3 regions of the Klebsiella sp. WP3-W18-ESBL-02 genome follow, and region 3 is predicted to be linked to each of the others. Evidence: predicted binding sites of a transcription regulator. Region 3 holds the regulator's gene; each other region holds the start of a gene.
What was found. Region 3 encodes Fur, which represses iron uptake genes when iron is present. Its sites were predicted from a motif close to ATAATAATGAGAACNACTATCAA; they were not measured.
Positions count from the first base shown of each region.

Region 1 (5,043 bases), 2.4 Mb from region 3:
TGCCAAAGCGCGGCGACTATATCTTGAATAACGACCATGGACATTCCTGTGGAACAGCGTTTTCACTTATTGTACGCCCGAATTCTTAAGAACACCTTGATCCCGGACGCAACAAATGAAGCCGTATTGTTCAGCCTGGCTGACAATCACGTGAAATTTGTTTACGCCTGGCGACGAGGGCACTCGGGAACCGACTGTTCTCAACATCGGTGACGCCGCCGTAGGCTGCGCCAAAAACATTGCTAACCCGCCCGGCACTGACCATGCCGGGCCCGGCTATGTTACACGATGCGGGCGAATCCTGCCGCTAAATCCTCAATCAGATCGTCAACGTTCTCCAGGCCGATGTGAACGCGGATGAGCGTGCCCTCAAAATCAATCTTACCTTCAGGGCGGATGCTGGCGAGCTCTTCCGGTTGGTTGGCCAGAATAAGCGATTCAAAGCCGCCCCACGAGTACGCCATGCTGAACAGCGAAAAGTTATCGAGATACTGCGCCAGCTCATCGTTATTCAGACGTTTATTCAAAACGAAGGAGAACAGGCCGCTGCTGCCGGTGAAGTCGCGCTGCCAGAACTCATGGCCTTTGCTGCCCGGCAGCGCCGGGTGGTTAACGCGCGCCACCTGCGGCTGCTGTGCCAGCCATTCGGCAATTTTCAGGCTGCTTTCATGGTGCTGGCGCAGGCGCACGCCCAGCGTGCGCAGGCCGCGGCTGGTCATATAGGCGGTATCCGCGTCGAGCATCTGACCCATCAGGTAGGCATTTTCGCGCAGCTGCGCCCAGCAGCGTTCATTGGCTACCGCCGTACCGACCATGGCGTCTGAGTGACCAATTAAATATTTGGTGCCGGCCTGAATGGAAATATCGATATCGAAATCGAGCGCTTTGAACAGAATCCCCGCCGCCCAGGTGTTGTCGATCATGATGATCGCCTCGGGCGCAACGCTGCGCACGGCGGCAACAATCGCCGGCACGTCATGCACTTCCATGGTGATCGAACCCGGTGATTCCAGGAACACCACTTTGGTGTTGGGCTGGATCAGGCCAGCAATGTCGGCGCCAATCAACGGGTCGAACCAGCCGGTGCTTACGCCCAGCTTGCCAAGAATTTTGGTGCAAAAATCCTGCGTCGGCTCATAGGCGGTGTTGGTCAGCAGGACGTGATCGCCCTGCTCGACGAAGGCCAGAATGGTGTTGGCGACCGCCGCCGCACCGCAGGGGAAGAGCGCGCAGCCGGCGCCGCCTTCCAGCTCGCACATGGCCTCCTGGAGTGAGAAATGCGTGAGCGTCCCGCGACGGCCATAAAACAGCTCGCCGTTGGCGCGGTTACGGGTTGCCTGTTTCTTGGCGGCAACGGTCTCGAAAACCAGCGAAGAGGCGCGCTGAATCACGCTGTTTACCGATCCCTGGGTGTATTTTTTGCTGCGTCCGGCGTTAACCAGCGCGGTATCAAGGTGCTTGTCTGCCATCTTGGGTCTACCTGTTTTTATACGTCTGGACGTCTAAACTATCACGATTGTTCATGCGATGGCGCGTTGCAAACGCATACAGGAGAAAATTTTGCCAAAAAGCGCGCAGAAAACTTTTTTACTGCGTAAGCGCAAGGAAAATAAGTGTGATTTGAGTCAATATGTAAATACTAATGAGAACTACTATCAATTCGACGTTGTTTTGATATTATTGGTCTCAGATTTTGTGATTTATGTCCTGGAGATACACAGTGGGTAATAATTTGATGCAGGCGGATCTCTCCGTTTGGGGTATGTATCATCATGCCGACATCGTGGTTAAAGTGGTCATGATTGGCTTGATACTGGCATCCGTCGTCACCTGGGCTATTTTCTTCAGCAAGGGCGCCGAGCTCATTTCTCATAAGCGCCGCCTCAAGCGCGAACAGAAGCTGTTAGCCGATGCGCGTTCACTCAATCAGGCGCACGAAACGGCCGCCGCATTCGACGCCCGCAGCCTGAGCAGCCAGCTGATTAATGAAGCGCAGAACGAACTCGAGCTTTCGGCCGGTTCGCAAGACAACGAAGGCATTAAAGAACGTACCGGTTTCCGTCTTGAACGTCGCGTTGCGGCGGTAGGCCGTCACATGGGACGCGGTAACGGCTTCCTCGCGACCATCGGTGCTATCTCTCCGTTCGTCGGCCTGTTCGGCACCGTATGGGGCATCATGAACAGCTTTATCGGTATCGCCCAGACCCAAACCACTAACCTGGCGGTGGTGGCACCGGGTATCGCAGAAGCCCTGCTGGCGACTGCGATTGGCCTGTTTGCCGCGATTCCGGCGGTGGTGATTTATAACGTCTTCGCGCGTCTCATCGGCGGCTTCAAGGCCAACCTTAGCGATGTGGCCGCCCAGGTTCTGCTGCTGCAGAGTCGCGATCTGGATCTCAGCGCCAGCGGCGTGCATCCGGTCCGTACCGCCCAGAAATTACGAGTAGGTTAATGCCCCATGGCAATGCGTCTTAATGAAAATCTGGACGACACCGGCGAAATGCATGAAATCAACGTGACGCCGTTTATCGACGTCATGCTGGTGCTCTTGATTATCTTCATGGTTGCCGCACCGCTGGCGACCGTCGATGTCAAAGTGAATCTGCCGGCGTCTTCTAGCCAACCGCAGCCACGCCCGGAAAAACCGGTCTACCTGTCGGTGAAAGCGGATAAATCGATGTTCCTCGGTAATGATCCCATCACCGATGACAATATGGTCACGGCGCTGGAAGCGCTGACGGAAGGCAAGAAAGACACCACCATCTTCTTCCGCGCCGATAAAACGGTGGACTATGAAACGATGATGAAGGTTATGGATACGCTTCATCAGGCGGGCTATCTGAAGATTGGCCTGGTTGGCGAAGAGACCGTCGCGAAAAAATAATCACACCGGATGGCGCGCTCTGCGCCATCCGTTATATCCCCCTGATAATATCATATTTATCTTAAGTCTTATTTTCTGCACGGCATTTCTGCTGATATTTAAATGTTATTTAGCAGTGCTTCATTCGCGTTATATATTTTTAACGTTAGAGTGGCTAGCCTGAAATAACCTTTCTACGCTTAATTCTGAACGCTAACAATAATATATAAACCTGCAGCGGACGGACATTATCATGGCCATAATATCTTTGCGACAAGCTGAAGGCACGCATCGTGACCTCATCTCGTTATCGACAATTCGTCAGAGGGCGGACCGCCTGCTGTTGGTGCTGGTTTGGGTTATGTGGTTTATTTCGCTCGCGGTGGGATGGCGCCATGATAATCCTGCTCTGGCGTTGCTGGTGGCAAGCTGTCTGACTGTCCTTGGCACCATCATGACGCTGCTTTTCTCCGGCAGACTGATCGCCCGGCTGGCTTATGCTGTTATTTTGATGGCCTACTCTGCGCTACTTATTCAGCTTGGTGAAGGGGAAACTGAATATCATTTTTCGGTATTTGTACTGCTCTCTGCGCTGCTGGCCTGGCGTGATTGGCGGCCGTTAATTATGGGTGCGGCGGTGATTGCGCTGCATCATCTGGTGTTTAATTATTTACAGCAATATGGCTTATTTCATATTGCCGTCTTTATGCACCCCGGCCTGCATATGGTGATTATGCACGGCCTGTTTGTGGTCGTGCAGACGGTATTCCTGGTCTTTCTGGCAGTACGCATGGAGCAGGATGCTCGCTCGGCCAGCGAGGTGGCGAAGCTGGCGGCGGTGATTAACCGCGAGTCGGGTTACCTGACGCTTGAGCGCGACAGCAAAACCAGCCGTTCGCCTTTTGCCCGTACCTTTAGCCTGACGCTCGACGCCATGCGAACGACGCTGGAGCAGGTAAGCGGCAACGTTTCTCAACTGCTGGATGCATCGCAAACGCTGCTGCAGCGCAATACGGCGCTGTCTGAACGTACGGACAGCCAGGCGCGTTCGTTGGCGGTCACCGCCAGCGCCATGGAACAGCTCGCCGCCGCCGCCTCGCTCACCAGCGAGAAGGCCAGCGAAGCGCGATCGCTGGCAGAGCAGGCCAGCGGCGTAGCGCGAGAAGGGGGAGAGAATATCCGCGCGGCGATGGCGTCCATGACGCACATCCGTGATGAATCGCAAAAGATCAGCGGCATTCTGGAGATGATTGACGGCATCGCCTTCCAGACGAATATTCTGTCGCTCAATGCTTCCGTTGAAGCGGCCAGAGCCGGCGCGCACGGCAAAGGGTTTGCCGTCGTGGCTGCCGAAGTGCGCACGCTGGCGCTCCGCTGTGAAGGCGCTGCACGCGATATCCGCCAGCTCATTTCCGCCTCAGTCGAGCGTACGCATCAGGGGAGTGAGCAGGTTGAGCGGGCCGGGAAAACCATGGCGGCGATCATCAGCAACATTGATAGTCTGCAATCCTGCGTCGACGTGCTTTCATCTATGAGCGACCAGCAGCGCGCCAGCGTTCTCCAGATGAAGGGCAGTATTGCCCACATTGATGCCAGCGTGCAGGAGAACGCACAGCACGTGGCGCAAACTATTCAGGTGGCGCATCAGCAGCAGCAGCAAACCGGTGAACTGAAGTCGGCGATTTCGGTATTCAGGCTGGTGTAAGTGCATAAAATACAGCGCGCCGTTGATGTAAGCGTTTCGTTAGTTCGAGGAACACGAGCATCGGGTCACTGCGCGTTCGATCACTTCGCCATTGCGATAATCGGCTGATCCGGGCGTTTTTCGCCCTCTTTTTCGGTCTTCAGGATCACGTTTGAAGTGCGGTAATCACCATCTGCAAGCCCGCGGCTGATCTCAAGGGTTGCGGCCTCGCGGTTCAGCACGTGCTGATAGCAGGATTCGGTATGTGCCAGAATTTTGTCGCGCAGGTGCGGGTAGCGGGCCATCACTTCACACAGCGCGGCGCCCAGAATCTCTTCTTTTACCTGGTAGGCGTATATTTCGTGGCGATGCTGCCACTTCATCTTGACCAGCGCTGCGGGGATAGGCTCAGAGAGGCCGGAAATACGCCGTCCTTCGGAGTTTTTTTCCTCGCGTAACGTCTGGAGATTACGCTGAAGGATAGTCTCATCACTGA
Region 1 covers NZ_AP021972.1:767,360-772,402, forward strand. Annotated here, with positions in the region: gene yghB (DedA family general envelope maintenance protein YghB) at 1-38, opposite strand, end outside; gene metC (cystathionine beta-lyase) at 282-1,469, opposite strand; gene exbB (tol-pal system-associated acyl-CoA thioesterase) at 1,721-2,452, shown strand; gene exbD (TonB system transport protein ExbD) at 2,459-2,884, shown strand; gene H7R56_RS03770 (methyl-accepting chemotaxis protein) at 3,117-4,568, shown strand; gene H7R56_RS03775 (cytoplasmic protein) at 4,649-5,043, opposite strand, start outside.
Region 1: exbB (tol-pal system-associated acyl-CoA thioesterase) is a predicted target of Fur. The motif match lies at 1,637-1,659, and genes of this name have one in related genera.

Region 2 (5,043 bases), 2.1 Mb from region 3:
AACTGGAACGATGCAGACCAGGGCGTTACCTTCGAATACGAAGATATCCCGGCTGACATGCAGGAACTGGCTGACGAATGGCACCAGAACCTGATCGAATCCGCTGCTGAAGCTTCTGAAGAGCTGATGGAGAAATACCTGGGTGGTGAAGAACTGACTGAAGAAGAGATCAAAAAAGCTCTGCGTCAGCGCGTTCTGAACAACGAAATCATCCTGGTAACCTGTGGTTCTGCGTTCAAGAACAAAGGTGTTCAGGCGATGCTGGATGCGGTAATTGATTACCTGCCATCCCCGGTTGACGTACCTGCGATCAACGGCATCCTGGACGACGGTAAAGATACCCCGGCTGAGCGTCACGCAAGCGACGACGAGCCGTTCTCTGCACTGGCGTTCAAAATTGCTACCGACCCGTTCGTGGGCAACCTGACCTTCTTCCGTGTGTACTCCGGTGTGGTTAACTCTGGTGATACCGTACTGAACTCCGTGAAAACTGCACGTGAGCGTTTCGGTCGTATCGTTCAGATGCACGCTAACAAACGTGAAGAGATCAAAGAAGTTCGCGCGGGCGACATCGCTGCTGCAATCGGTCTGAAAGACGTAACCACTGGTGACACCCTGTGTGACCCGGATGCGCCGATCATTCTGGAACGTATGGAATTCCCTGAGCCGGTAATCTCCATCGCAGTAGAACCGAAAACCAAAGCTGACCAGGAAAAAATGGGTCTGGCTCTGGGCCGTCTGGCTAAAGAAGACCCGTCATTCCGCGTATGGACCGACGAAGAATCTAACCAGACCATTATCGCCGGTATGGGTGAGCTGCACCTCGACATCATCGTTGACCGTATGAAACGTGAATTCAACGTTGAAGCGAACGTCGGTAAACCTCAGGTTGCTTACCGTGAAGCGATTCGCGCGAAAGTTACCGATATCGAAGGTAAACACGCTAAGCAGTCTGGTGGTCGCGGTCAGTACGGTCATGTTGTTATCGACATGTACCCGCTGGAGCCGGGTTCCAACCCGAAAGGCTACGAGTTCATCAACGACATTAAAGGTGGTGTAATCCCTGGCGAATACATCCCGGCCGTTGATAAAGGTATCCAGGAACAGCTGAAATCTGGCCCGCTGGCTGGTTACCCGGTTGTTGACATGGGTGTTCGTCTGCACTTCGGTTCTTACCATGACGTTGACTCCTCTGAACTGGCGTTTAAACTGGCCGCTTCTATCGCCTTCAAAGATGGCTTTAAGAAAGCAAAACCAGTTCTGCTTGAACCGATCATGAAGGTTGAAGTAGAGACTCCGGAAGAGAACACTGGTGACGTTATCGGTGACTTGAGCCGCCGTCGTGGTATGCTCAAAGGTCAGGAATCCAACGTGACTGGCGTTGTGATCCACGCTGAAGTTCCGCTGTCCGAAATGTTCGGTTATGCAACTCAGCTGCGTTCACTGACCAAAGGCCGTGCTTCTTACTCCATGGAGTTCCTGAAGTACGACGATGCGCCGAACAACGTTGCTCAGGCCGTTATTGAAGCCCGTGGTAAATAATCCACAGGATTAAAACCTAAGTCCCGTGCTCTCTCCAAAGGGGAGAGCACTATAGTAAGGAATATAGCCGTGTCTAAAGAAAAATTTGAACGTACAAAACCGCACGTTAACGTCGGCACCATCGGCCACGTTGACCACGGTAAAACTACCCTGACCGCTGCAATCACCACCGTACTGGCTAAAACCTACGGCGGTGCTGCTCGTGCTTTCGACCAGATCGATAACGCGCCGGAAGAAAAAGCTCGTGGTATCACCATCAACACTTCTCACGTTGAATATGACACCCCGACTCGCCACTACGCACACGTAGACTGCCCGGGCCACGCCGACTATGTTAAAAACATGATCACCGGTGCTGCGCAGATGGATGGCGCGATCCTGGTTGTTGCTGCGACTGACGGCCCGATGCCGCAGACTCGTGAGCACATCCTGCTGGGTCGTCAGGTAGGCGTTCCGTACATCATCGTGTTCCTGAACAAATGCGACATGGTTGATGACGAAGAGCTGCTGGAACTGGTTGAAATGGAAGTTCGTGAACTTCTGTCTCAGTACGATTTCCCGGGCGACGACACTCCGATCGTTCGTGGTTCTGCTCTGAAAGCGCTGGAAGGCGAAGCAGAGTGGGAAGCGAAAATCATCGAACTGGCTGGCTTCCTGGATTCTTACATCCCGGAACCAGAACGTGCTATCGATAAGCCGTTCCTGCTGCCGATCGAAGACGTATTCTCCATCTCCGGTCGTGGTACCGTTGTTACCGGTCGTGTAGAACGCGGTATCATCAAAGTTGGCGAAGAAGTTGAAATCGTTGGTATCAAAGAGACTGCTAAGTCTACCTGTACTGGCGTTGAAATGTTCCGCAAACTGCTGGACGAAGGCCGTGCTGGTGAGAACGTTGGTGTTCTGCTGCGTGGTATCAAACGTGAAGAAATCGAACGTGGTCAGGTACTGGCTAAGCCGGGTTCTATCAAGCCGCACACCAAGTTCGAATCTGAAGTGTACATCCTGTCCAAAGACGAAGGCGGCCGTCATACTCCGTTCTTCAAAGGCTACCGTCCGCAGTTCTACTTCCGTACTACTGACGTGACTGGTACCATCGAACTGCCGGAAGGCGTTGAGATGGTCATGCCGGGCGACAACATCAAAATGGTTGTTACCCTGATCCACCCGATCGCGATGGACGACGGTCTGCGTTTCGCAATCCGTGAAGGCGGCCGTACTGTAGGTGCGGGCGTTGTTGCTAAAGTAATGAGCTAATTATTGCTTAATTAGCTTTGAGCTTAAAAAGGGCGCTTCGGCGCCCTTTTTGCTTTTCTGATGTTTATTACTACGCATTTTTAACCGCTCTCTTTATCTCTTTCGTGCTGCAATTTGCATGTCGCTATTGTAATCATAATTATTCTCACTTACACTTTGTTCAGAAATTGAACGGGAGTGGGTATGTACGTTTGTTTATGTAATGGCGTCAGCGATAAAAAAATTCGCCAGGCAGTACGCCAGTTTCATCCGCAGTCTTTCCAGCAGTTAAGAAAATGTATTCCTATTGGAAATCAATGCGGTAAATGCGTTCGTGCGGCCCGTGAGGTGATGGAAGACGAATTAATGCAAATGCCAGAGTTCAAAGAGATTGCCTGAGCCCGGATTTCTTTTTTGACATCCCTGTAGTCCGTTCTACGCTTCAATATGTGGAAGCGGAGGGTCTATAAAATGAAAGGTGATGTTAAGATAATAAATTATCTCAATAAATTATTGGGAAACGAGCTTGTCGCAATAAACCAATACTTTCTCCACGCGAGAATGTTCAAAAACTGGGGCCTGATGCGCCTCAACGATATTGAGTATCACGAATCCATCGATGAAATGAAACACGCCGATCGCTACATCGAGCGTATTCTGTTTCTTGAAGGGATCCCCAATCTGCAGGACCTGGGCAAGCTGCATATCGGCGAGGACGTCGAGGAGATGCTGCAGTCTGACCTTAAGCTTGAGCTGGACGGCGCGAAAGATCTCCGTGAAGCGATAGCCTATGCCGATAGTGTTCATGATTATGTCAGTCGCGATATGCTGATCAATATCCTGACTGAGGAAGAACATCACATCGACTGGCTGGAAACCGAGCTGGATTTGATTAGTAAAATTGGCCTGCAGAACTACCTTCAGTCGCAGATCAAAGTCGAAGATTAAACCCCGACACGCCGGCAACAATAAAACCCGCAGCCCCCAGAAATGGACCGAACGGCAGCGGGTTTTTTATGCCCGCCAACGAGCGTTGCCAGCAGGCTGTGCTGAATACGTATATCGCAGCCATCGTGCTGGCCGTTAGCACTAAAACCGGCAGCGATGGCCAGCCATGCCACGCTCCCAACGCCGCCAGATATTTTACGTCGCCGTAGCCTAATCCCTCACGCCCGCGAAGCCCCCGGTATCCCCAATAAATCATGGCCATGGCACCATAGCCGGCAAAAATTCCCCATAGTGCATCATTAACGTTAGCCGGCCGCAGGCTCAGCTGAAAGAGCAGCCCCGCCCACAGGAGAGGGCAGGTGAGACGGTCGGGCAGCAACCCCGTGCGAGCGTCATGCCAGCACAGGGCGCTGCTCAACAGCACGTAGGCAATAAAGAAAGGAAAGGCGATAAGCGTCATTGTTTGGATACCGGTCTGGAAATATTGGGCGAGTGTGGCGGGAGGGGAGAAGGGTGGCAAACGGCAACATCACGCTGTGCGAGGCGTTATCCAGAAAAATTGCGCGGCTTGCCGTTTTGCAGGCTGCTTTGCGCCTCTTTCCGCAGAATAAGGTGACTATTTAATAAACACGACTTGCTTCACATGGGCATTTGTGTATAATGCGCGGGCTTGTCTAATATTGACAGGCGGTTCAATCTGAACCAGGTACTGCGAAAGCGATACCAGACAATGTTCCCAATTGGGGAACTCTGTAAGAACGGTTACACTCTCCCATCAATCGTAATGGGTTTGAGGAGTAACTATTTCGTCTATAAAATAATTGGAGCTCTGGTCTCATGCAGAACCAAAGAATCCGTATCCGCCTGAAAGCGTTTGATCATCGTCTGATCGATCAATCAACCGCGGAAATCGTCGAGACTGCTAAGCGCACTGGTGCGCAAGTCCGTGGTCCGATCCCGCTGCCGACCCGCAAAGAGCGTTTCACCGTTCTGATCTCTCCGCACGTTAACAAAGACGCGCGTGATCAGTACGAGATTCGTACTCACAAGCGTCTGGTTGACATCGTTGAGCCAACTGAAAAAACCGTTGATGCTCTGATGCGTCTGGACCTGGCTGCCGGTGTAGACGTGCAGATCAGCCTGGGTTAATCAGGTCATCGAGCGATTGAGAGGTTGATACAATGATTGGTTTAGTCGGTAAAAAAGTGGGTATGACCCGCATCTTCACTGAAGATGGCGTATCTATCCCAGTAACCGTTATCGAAGTTGAAGCAAACCGCGTTACTCAGATCAAAGATCTGGCTAACGATGGCTATCGCG
Region 2 covers NZ_AP021972.1:493,077-498,119, forward strand. Annotated here, with positions in the region: gene fusA (elongation factor G) at 1-1,542, shown strand, start outside; gene tuf (elongation factor Tu) at 1,612-2,796, shown strand; gene bfd (bacterioferritin-associated ferredoxin) at 2,980-3,174, shown strand; gene bfr (bacterioferritin) at 3,247-3,723, shown strand; gene H7R56_RS02370 (prepilin peptidase) at 3,707-4,183, opposite strand; gene rpsJ (30S ribosomal protein S10) at 4,561-4,872, shown strand; gene rplC (50S ribosomal protein L3) at 4,905-5,043, shown strand, end outside.
Region 2: bfd (bacterioferritin-associated ferredoxin) is a predicted target of Fur. The motif match lies at 2,923-2,945, and genes of this name have one in related genera.

Region 3 (5,043 bases):
TTAGTGGCAAACGTAGTACGCTGGCGCTGGCTATCGCCGGTGTGACAGCACTCTCAGGTTTTGCAATGACCCCGGAAGCCAAAGCGGAAGGGTTTATTGATGATTCAACATTGACCGGTGGCGTCTATTACTGGCAGCGTGAACGTGACCGTAAAGATGTGACCGACCACGACAAATATAAAACCAACCTTTCCCACTCCACCTGGAACGCTAACCTTGATTTCCAGTCTGGCTATGCGGCTGACATGTTCGGTATTGATATTGCGGCGTTTACCGCAATTGAAATGGCGGAAAGCAGCGAAAGTGGCCACCCGAACGAAATTGCCTTCTCGTCGAAAAACAAAGGTTACAGCGAAGATTACAGCGGCGATAAGAGCGGTATCAGCCTGTATAAAGCGGCAGCTAAATTTAAACTGGGCCCAACCTGGGCACGTGCCGGTTACATTCAGCCAACCGGTCAAACCCTGCTGGCGCCGCACTGGAGCTTTATGCCGGGTACCTATCAGGGTGCTGAAGCCGGGGCGAATTTCGACTACGGCGACAACGGTGCGCTGAGCTTCTCGTACATGTGGACCAACGAGTATAAAGCGCCGTGGCACCTGGAGATGGACGACTTCTATCAGGCCGATAAGAAGACCAAGGTTGATTATCTGCACTCCGTTGGCGCGAAATATGATTTCAAAAACAACCTGGTGCTGGAAGCGGCATTCGGTCAGGCGGAAGGGTATGTTGATCAGTACTTCGCCAAAGCCAGCTACAAGTTTGATATTCCTGGCGGCCCGCTGACCACCAGCTACCAGTTCTACGGTACGCGCGACAAGGTTAACGACGGCAGCGTAAACGATATCTATGATGGCACCGCCTGGCTGCAGGCGCTGACATTCGGCTACAAGCTGAACGAAGTCTTTGACTTCCGCCTGGAAGGGACCTGGGTTAAGGCCGACGGTCAGCAGGGTTACTTCCTGCAACGTATGACCCCGACCTACGCATCGTCCAACGGTCGTCTGGATATCTGGTGGGATAACCGTTCTGACTTCAACGCCAACGGCGAAAAGGCGGTCTTCTTCGGTACCATGTATGACCTGAAGAACTGGAACCTGCCGGGCTGGGCAGTAGGGGCTTCCTATGTTTATGCATGGGATGCGAAGCCAGCGACCTGGCAGAGCAACCCGGATGCTTACTACAACAAAAACAACACTATCAGAGAGTCTGCATACAGTCTGGATGCGATGTACACCGTACAGGAAGGCCGCGCGAAGGGTACGCTCTTCAAACTGCACTTCACTCAGTATGACAACCACTCCGATATCCCGAGCTGGGGCGGTGGTTACGGCAACATCTTCCAGGATGAGCGCGACGTGAAATTCATGGTTATCGCTCCGTTCACTATTTTCTGATGCATGATGCGGCAGGGGGAGACCTCTGCCGCCGCTAAGAGGCTCATCGTATGAAAAAACTGATTATGGTTGCTCTGATGGCCGCAGGGCTGACCGCCTGTGTTCAGCCGCCAGCGCCAAAAGAAGACAGCAAGCTGAAGGATGCCTACAGCGCCTGTATCAACACCGCGCAGGGTAATCCGGATAAAATCGAAGCCTGCCAAAGCGTGCTGAACGTGCTGAAACAAGAGAAGCAGCACCAGCAGTTTGCTAACCAGGAAAGCGTGCGCGTGCTGGATTATCAGCAGTGCATTCAGGCAACCCGTACCGGTAACGACCAGGCGGTAAAAGCCAAATGCGATAAAATGTGGCAGGAAATTCGCAGCAACAATACTCCTGCGCAAAAATAAATATTCCGCCACGCTAATAACTGAAAAAACCGCTGCTTGCAGCGGTTTTTTTATGGCCAATATCTGACGGCAGGCGAAAAAAAACCAGCGGATAGCGCTGGTTTTTAACGAAGACGACGCGTTATTTTTCTACGGCGTCGTGAGCGTGTTCATCTTCACGGCAGTCGCCTTCAGCGCAGTGGCCGTACAGATAAAGACTATGGTTAGTCAGGCGAATACCGTGCTTCGCGGCGATTTCACGCTGGCGAGCTTCAATGGAATCATCGCTAAACTCGATCACTTTCCCGCAATCAAGGCAGATCAGGTGATCGTGGTGATGCTGCTGGGTCAGTTCGAAAACGGATTTGCCGCCTTCAAAGTTATGACGGGTAACGATGCCAGCATCGTCAAACTGGTTCAGGACGCGGTAAACCGTCGCCAGACCAATTTCTTCACCCATGTCGATCAGGCGTTTGTATAAGTCTTCCGCACTGACATGGTGGTTGTCCGGCCCCTGAAGCACTTCCAGGATCTTTAACCGTGGAAGTGTGACTTTCAGGCCAGCCTTCTTTAATGCGGTATTATTGTCAGTCATGCGGAATCTGTCCTGTTGCTAAACGATTAACTTCCATCAGCGAAAGTATCACAGAGAATTCACCCGTTTTAATGCGTCTCATTATAGAATGACCCTATTGAAATGAAAACAGCAAGACTTGGGTAAACTAAGCTTTCAAAAACGAGGCTTCATCGACAAACTCCCGATGAGACCGCGCTAAATCAGAAGATATTGTACAGGTATGCGCTAAAAAGTTAAAAAAATGTAGCTATTATTTTGATTGCTTTTACCTATTAATGAGGCGCAATTTCATAATTGCGCCTCATTATCATCAGGCGTTTTTAATTTCGTCCAGGTGCAGTTCTTCCGCGACCTGTTTAACCCATTTTTCAACGCGCTCTGCGGTCAGCTCCGGCTGACGATCTTCGTCAATGGCCAGACCGACAAAGTGGTCGTCATCGGCCAGACCTTTAGAGGCTTCAAAATGGTAGCCCGCGGTCGGCCAGTGGCCGACGATGGTGGCGCCGTTTGGTTCAATGATGTCACGGATGGTGCCCAGCGCATCGCAGAAGTATTCCGCATAATCTTCCTGATCGCCGCAGCCGAACAGCGCAACCAGCTTACCGTTGAAGTCCACTTCTTCCAGTGATGGGAAGAAATCATCCCAGTCGCACTGTGCTTCACCGTAGTACCAGGTCGGGATACCCAGCAGCAGGATATCGTAGCCCGCCAGGTCTTCTTTGCTGCTCTTGGCAATGTCGTGAACGTCTGCGACATCTTTACCAAGCTGTTTTTGAATCATTTTTGCGATATTTTCGGTGTTCCCGGTGTCGCTACCGAAGAAGATGCCAACGATTGCCATGAGTAAAATAACCTCTTGAAACTTAATGATATGGTGGTGGCTTATTGCCCACAGATAAGGGCAATCATAGCAGAACAGAGAAGCGTGCGGAAACAGCTATCGTGCCGGACTGCACACTCTGCTACATGAAAGTGTGTTCTGGGGGATTTTTCAGACGTTCCCCTGTCCGTGCAACAGGGCTAACTGGCTCATCAGAATTTCTTCGATGAGTTCGCTACGGCTCATGTCACGGGCAGTTGCCAGCTCGTTAAGCGCATCAACGGCGTCGCTGTTCAGTTTGAGCTCGACGCGCTTAAGCCCGCGAACTTTATCGCGTTTGAGCTGATTGCGCTTATTAATGCGGAGCTGTTCGTCACGCGAAAGCGGATTGGTTTTGGGTCTTCCCGGCCGACGCTCATTTGCGAACAAATCTAATGTCGTACGGTCCGTTTGTTCTTTTGCCATGGTTCAGAGTGACTTCGGGGAAACAAGCTACCGGGCGGTGCCCGATGCAGACAGCGCGCAATCATACAACAGTGGGGCCCGCACGCCAACGACCACGGCCATTCTGACGCGCGGTCGATGCATTTTTAATCACTCTGCGAGGTAGCGGCGGATGGCACGCAGTACCGCATCCGGTTTTTCCGCGTGCACCCAGTGTCCTGCACCGGCAATGACGTGCGCTCTGGCCTGCGGGAACTGGGCGAGCAGATCGGCGCGGTAGGCTTCCGTAACGTACGGCGAGTTGCCGCCGGGAATAAACAGTGCCGGATGATCCCAGGCCGGAATGGCCTCCCAGCCCACGATATGCGGGTATTGTTCCCACAGCACCGGTACGTTAAAGCGCCAACCGCCGTCAACGAACGACTTCAGCAGGAATTGAATGACGCCCTCTTGATGCAAATACTCGCGCATGACCGTTGCCGCTTGTTGGCGAGTGGCAACTCCGGCGCTGGTGACGGCGTTAATGGCGGCAAAAATCTCATCGTGACGGCGCACGTGGTAGTCCACCGGCGCAATATCGATCGCGACCAGGCGGTCAATCCGCTCCGGAGCCAGCGCGGTCATCGCCATGACGGCTTTACCACCCATGGAATGGCCAATCAGCGTGGCTTTTTCAATCTGGTTGGCGTCCAGGGTATCCAGCAGATCCTGCGCCATGGCCGGATAGTTCATCTCGTCGGCGCGAGGAGACAATCCGTGGTTACGCATATCGACCTGAATGATGTCGTGGTCAGAAACCAGGTCACGCGCCAGGATGCCCAGGTTATCCAGGCTGCCGAACAGGCCGTGAACCAGAACGATGGGGGAATTATTGTGCAGGTTTTGTGCAGTTTGCGCTCGGAAATTCAATTTCATAGCAAAGTTCTTTTTTTCGCATTGTCGGGTTAGGGTATCATGTTGAGCATTCTAACGCGCAGGGGGAAGTGAGGAACTCATCCGAATTTTGCCGTCCCCCTGGTTTGGCGCTACCCGCTGTTGGGTTTTGACTTTATAATCCCAATAAACTGTATACAGAAAAATAATTGCACCGGATTAAGATGAAAACGATCGAAGTTGATGACGAGCTCTATCGCTATATTGCAGCCCACACTCTGCGCATTGGCGAGAGCGCGTCCGACATTTTACGGCGTATGCTGAAATTCTCCGCCGCTTCCCAGCCGGCAGCCGCTGCTGTCGCGCCGGTCGTCAAAGCCGAACCCGTTGCCGCTCCGGCTCCGGCGGCTACCCCCGTTGCTGAGGTAAAAGCGGTCAAAACCGCCAAAGATAAAGTTCGCGCCATGCGCGAGCTGCTGCTTTCTGACGAATACGCTGAGCAGAAAAAGGCGGTAAATCGCTTTATGCTGGTGCTGACCACGCTCTATTCGCTGGACAACCAGG
Region 3 covers NZ_AP021972.1:3,562,261-3,567,303, reverse strand. Annotated here, with positions in the region: gene chiP (chitoporin ChiP) at 1-1,397, shown strand, start outside; gene chiQ (ChiQ/YbfN family lipoprotein) at 1,448-1,786, shown strand; gene fur (ferric iron uptake transcriptional regulator) at 1,908-2,360, opposite strand; gene fldA (flavodoxin FldA) at 2,653-3,183, opposite strand; gene ybfE (LexA regulated protein) at 3,334-3,627, opposite strand; gene ybfF (esterase) at 3,757-4,521, opposite strand; gene seqA (replication initiation negative regulator SeqA) at 4,704-5,043, shown strand, end outside.